DNA from 2 places in the Lysinibacillus sp. NPDC098008 genome. Region 1 is predicted to be linked to the other one. Evidence: riboswitches for the same ligand, from Rfam matches in the RefSeq annotation. Region 1 holds a riboswitch; the other holds the start of a gene.
What was found. Region 1 has a riboswitch for FMN ahead of ribD (bifunctional diaminohydroxyphosphoribosylaminopyrimidine deaminase/5-amino-6-(5-phosphoribosylamino)uracil reductase RibD). Riboswitches for the same ligand answer to the same signal wherever they lie in the genome.
Positions count from the first base shown of each region.

Region 2: linked by a shared signal. The riboswitch ahead of ACIQVU_RS04965 (ECF transporter S component) and the one ahead of ribD (bifunctional diaminohydroxyphosphoribosylaminopyrimidine deaminase/5-amino-6-(5-phosphoribosylamino)uracil reductase RibD) in region 1 are both predicted to bind FMN.

Region 1 covers NZ_JBIWBA010000002.1:11,775-14,245, forward strand. The annotation lists gene ribE (riboflavin synthase) at 1-100, opposite strand, end outside; gene ribD (bifunctional diaminohydroxyphosphoribosylaminopyrimidine deaminase/5-amino-6-(5-phosphoribosylamino)uracil reductase RibD) at 110-1,141, opposite strand; FMN riboswitch at 1,238-1,355, opposite strand; FMN riboswitch at 1,440-1,557, opposite strand; FMN riboswitch at 1,641-1,758, opposite strand; gene ACIQVU_RS02480 (CAP domain-containing protein) at 1,995-2,471, opposite strand, start outside.
Region 2 covers NZ_JBIWBA010000003.1:45,660-48,130, forward strand. The annotation lists gene ACIQVU_RS04960 (RNA polymerase subunit sigma) at 1-851, shown strand, start outside; FMN riboswitch at 991-1,176, shown strand; gene ACIQVU_RS04965 (ECF transporter S component) at 1,394-1,981, shown strand; gene ACIQVU_RS04970 (sodium-dependent transporter) at 2,163-2,471, shown strand, end outside.

The sequences.
Region 1 (2,471 bases):
CGTGCGTAATCTTTTGAACACCAATCGTCAAAGCAATGGATTCTTGCCCTTTTGCCATTTGCTTAATCGTCCCAAGCTCCTCAATAATTCCTGTAAACAAATGCTCACCTCATTTCATTGTTAGCGTTAATTTAATATCCTCACCTATTTTTTCAACTTCAGTAAAAGTAAATGCTCCTGCTAAAGCCTCTGTTGCCATTGAAAGTGCCTCAGCGCCCAATAATTTCGGAGCGATATACACTATCATTTTTTGGACAAGCCGTTGCTGTAAAAAGGCATCTGCCATTTGACAGCCAGCTTCAACATATACTGTCATAATGCCTTCAGCTGCCAGTATTCTTAAAATATTGCGCAAGGAGCAATCTGCTATTACAAATGTACGAACTCCTGCAAAATAACGTGGCTTTGCTGTAAAAAGCCATGTTGGAGCTATATTGTCATTCAATACTTTCGCCGAACTTGGAACTTTCCCCTCTCGATCAATCACAACTCGAATCGGCTGCTTCATTGATGTACCTAACCGATTTGTTAAACTTGGATCATCTATACAAACAGTGTTTGAGCCAACTAAAATAGCATCATGCACTGCACGCGCATTATGAACATCTTCTTGAACTTGTCGACCTGTAATGGCTGTTTGCTTCCCCTTTTCAGCAGTAATTTTGCCATCTAATGAAATAGCTTGCTTTAATGTCACATAGGGTAAGCGCTGTGAGATATAGTAGAAAAATGCTTCATTTAATGCTCTTGCTTCATGCTCACATAATCCCACACTTACTGTAATACCTGCCTCCTCTAACCTTTGGACACCTCGTCCAGCAACAAGTGGATTCGGATCAAGCGTGGCAATAAAAACATGTGTTACCTGTGCTTGAATAAGTGCCTCTACACAGGGACCAGTTTGTCCAATATGGCTACAAGGCTCAAGCGTGACATACACAGTTGCCCCTTGCGCTTTCTCACCTGCAATTTTTAACGCATTGATTTCTGCATGTGCCTCACCTGCCTTAAGATGTGCTCCAAAGCCTATAATCTCCTGATCTTTTGTAATAACACAGCCCACTAATGGATTGGGAGCGGTTTGATTGCTTCCTGATTTCGCCAAATCTATAGCAAATTGCATAATTTGTTTGTCATTCATTTCCTCACCTCCTTTAAAAATAAAAAGCCACCTTAAAATAAGGGGCTTTTACGGAAAAGGCATCACTAAATAAACCAGCATAATTGCTAGCTTTTTGCCTACCTTCTCTCATCCAGACTGTTACTGTCGGCTTCGGAATTTCACCGAATCCTGCTTATTTAAGCTCGCGGGCTTTACCGCCGATTGGGACTTGCACCCGACCCCGAAGGACTTTTATTCAATTAAAAAATGACCCTACATTCTACTGCGGGGTCATTTTTGGCATTGTCAAATAAAGCCACATCTCTGTCGCTTTTTTGCCTACCTTCTCTCATCCAGACTATTACTGTCGGCCTCGGAATCTCACCGAATCCTGCTTATTTAAGCTCGCGGGCTTTACCGCCGATTGGGACTTGCACCCGACCCCGAAGGACTTTTATTCAATTAAAAATGACCTCACATTCTACTGCGGGGTCAAAATAAGCATCATCAAATAAAGCCACATCTCTGTCGCTTTTTTGCCTACCTTCTCTCATCCAGACTATTACTGTCGGCCTCGGAATTTCACCGAATCCTGCTTATTTAAGCTCGCGGGCTTTACCGCCGATTGGGATTTGCACCCGACCCCGAAGGTACTATTCATATTGCGTCTAATTATACAGCAATCATTAAAAAAATCTAGCCATTTTCTAAAAATACTTTATAGCTAAAAAGTTATTGCTGCTCTAAACTTTACAAAGTAAGCCTTCAATTAGTGAAAGTTTCCTTCATCCTATACTGATTCATACAGAATAAAAAAGCACTGAACTATTGAATGAGAACAAGGCACTTTCCTTCTCAGCCCTTTCTTTTTTCAATAAGTTCAGTGCTTTATTTACCTAGGTGTATAAAATCCAATTGTGTAGTATGGAATATTTTTATTTGAGAATTGTACACCTACAAATGCATGCGTAAATTTAGCCTGTAAAATATTTTGACGATGTCCTAATGAGTTCATTAGTGCTTCATGTGCATAAATAGCACTATATTGACCATATGCAATATTTTCACCCGCATAGGAATATTCTATACCGCCAGCCTTCATACGATCCCAAGGCTCTTGCCCTTTCAGATTTGTATGATCAAAATACTGATTAGTAACCATATCAAGGCTATGAAGACGACCAATCTGATTATACTGTGATGCGTAGGAAAGTGCAGCTATGCCTTCTGATACACGTGCTTGATTCATCAAATGTACTGTTAATTCCTCAAAGCTTTTTTGACGTGCTTGGGATGCTTGTGCGTAGAAGCCATTTTTCGATAGTTCTATTTCCTTCGTTACCCATAAAATCGAACGAACCGTATTTTT
Region 2 (2,471 bases), on a different contig from region 1:
CCTTACGTACATCTGTCTATGAGGATGATCTTACAGATGCTGTCGCTTTCCGTATTGGCTTGGCAGGACGTGACGCAGAAAGTGTTCCAATGACCTATGTAATTCCAAATGAGCGTGTAGCAACTGATTTTGAAGGAGAAAAGCCTTCTACCCTACAAATGTATGAAAAATACGCTCCTCAAATTGATGAGGAAGCGAAAGGCTTTACAGACTATCATCCTTATAAAGGCAAGCTTAAGGAAGAAGAGGATAAGCTTGTCCATGTAGTACCAAAGGAAAATAATTATGATGTGGCATCAGCTACTGTCAATGAATATAAAGGTACTTTGGAAGATACATTCTCCGATTCTGAATATAAGGAAGTTGAGGTTCAAAATGAAGATGGGACACCTTATGAGTTTTCCCAAGAAGGTGAACCAAGCTTGGCGATGTCCTTAACAACTGAAAAACATTATAATTATTATTTATATAAGGATGAAAATGGAGGCGAATATTTATCGCCCGATTTCCGCCAAACATTCCCAACAGTGACAGAGGCATTATTACAAATGAAAAATAAAAATAATGATGTCTATACGCCTGCGATCCCTGAAAACATTACTTATACTGTCAAAGAGGAAGCAGAGGGTGTCATTGTTACATTCGATACACCACTTGATTTAACAGCAATGGAAGCAGTTCGTGCTACACAATTAATTGAGGCAATGACGTTAACTGCTGCTAGCTTTAATCAACAGCTACGTTTGGATAATGTTATCCAGGAAAGCTGGGAGGGGTTCGATTTAACAAATTATTTGCCAAAGCCTGTAGGACCAAATAAACAGTATATGGAAGAAGAGTCAAAGAAATAAAATAAGTGTGGAGTATCCTTCTACAATGGAGGGTGCTCTATTTTTTAATACATACAAATTTAATAGGATTTTTTTGAGCAGAACTATTTACTTTTTCCTAATAATTATTTATAGTAAAGTTGTAATACAAAATAATATGATTCATCTTCGGGGCAGGGTGAAAATCCCGACCGGCGGTAATAGAGTAGTAAACCGTTAATATTTTTTATTAACTTGAGTGGTTTATGTGAAGCTCTTCAGCCCGCGACCTGTGCAAATGTTTTGCATGGCTGACTTGGTGTAATTCCAAGGCCGACAGTTAAAGTCTGGATGGGAGAAGATGGAGGTACGATCGTCATTCATTGTTATTTAACTATGGTCGAGCGCTTTTTTAGCATGCTTTTCTTAAAAGTGTTCAAAAATAGTTAATATTGACGTTTATTAGTCATGCCTTTCTCCCTTATGCTTCCGCTGCATAAGGGTTTTTTCATGCGAACAATGAAGGCGCAGATCGTCACCTTTCTTCTTGCGAGATTGAATCAGCAAAGAGGAGAGAGTTTTCTATGAAGAAAAACATTAAACTTCAATCGTTTATTACGATTGGCATGCTGAGCAGTATTTCATTTTTATTAATGCTATTTAATTTTCCAATTCCGCCATTCCCAGCCTTTTTGGAAGTGGACTTTAGTGACATGCCTGCATTATTAGCAGCGATCACAATGGGACCAGTAGCTGGAATTTTAGTAGAGTTATTTAAAAATGTGTTAGATTGGATTTTCTCAGGTACGCCAACTGGTGTTCCAGTAGGACATATTGCTAACTTTGCAACAGGTATTTTATTTATTTTACCGGTCAGCTTTATTTTTAATCGCTTTAAATCTATGCTAGGGTTAATTGGCGGTTTAGCAACTGGAACAGTTGTAATGGCAGTAGGAATGAGCTTCTTAAACTATGCTGTATTTTTACCAATGTACACATATTTCTTAGGAATGGAACCAGTTGTTGGTGATTCACTTTATAAAATGATTATCGCTGGAATTTTGCCATTTAATATTGTCAAAGGTATTTTATTAACAGCTATTATGGCATTATTATTTACAACAATGCGTAAATGGATTGATCGCCAGCGTTCAATGTATATAACAAAATAAAGAAAATAAGCCTCGGGTATATGATATGCCTGAGGTTTTTTTAATTGGTGGATAGAATAGAAAAAGTGCAGGATAGAATCCCAAAAGTGACGGATAGAGCTAGCTCAAAGGCAAACTAGGCGCGTCTGTTATTTTCATGTAAAATAAAAGGGAGTTTAGCATGTTTGAGGAGATTGAAGAGATGAGTGAAAAAAAGGGACAATGGTCTAGTAAGTTAGGGTTTATTTTAGCGTCAGCGGGTGCGGCAATTGGCTTAGGAGCGATTTGGAAGCTGCCATATGTAATGGGACAAAGTGGGGGAGGCGCATTTTTTCTAATCTTTGTGCTATTTACATTGTTAATTGGCTTACCGATGTTACTATCTGAGTATATTTTAGGGCGTGGCACACAGTCAGAGGCAGTAACCGCCTATAAAAAGATTACGCCAACAAAGCCAGGGTGGGCTTGGATTGGCCGTATGGGCGTGCTCGGCTGTTTTTTACTATTAACG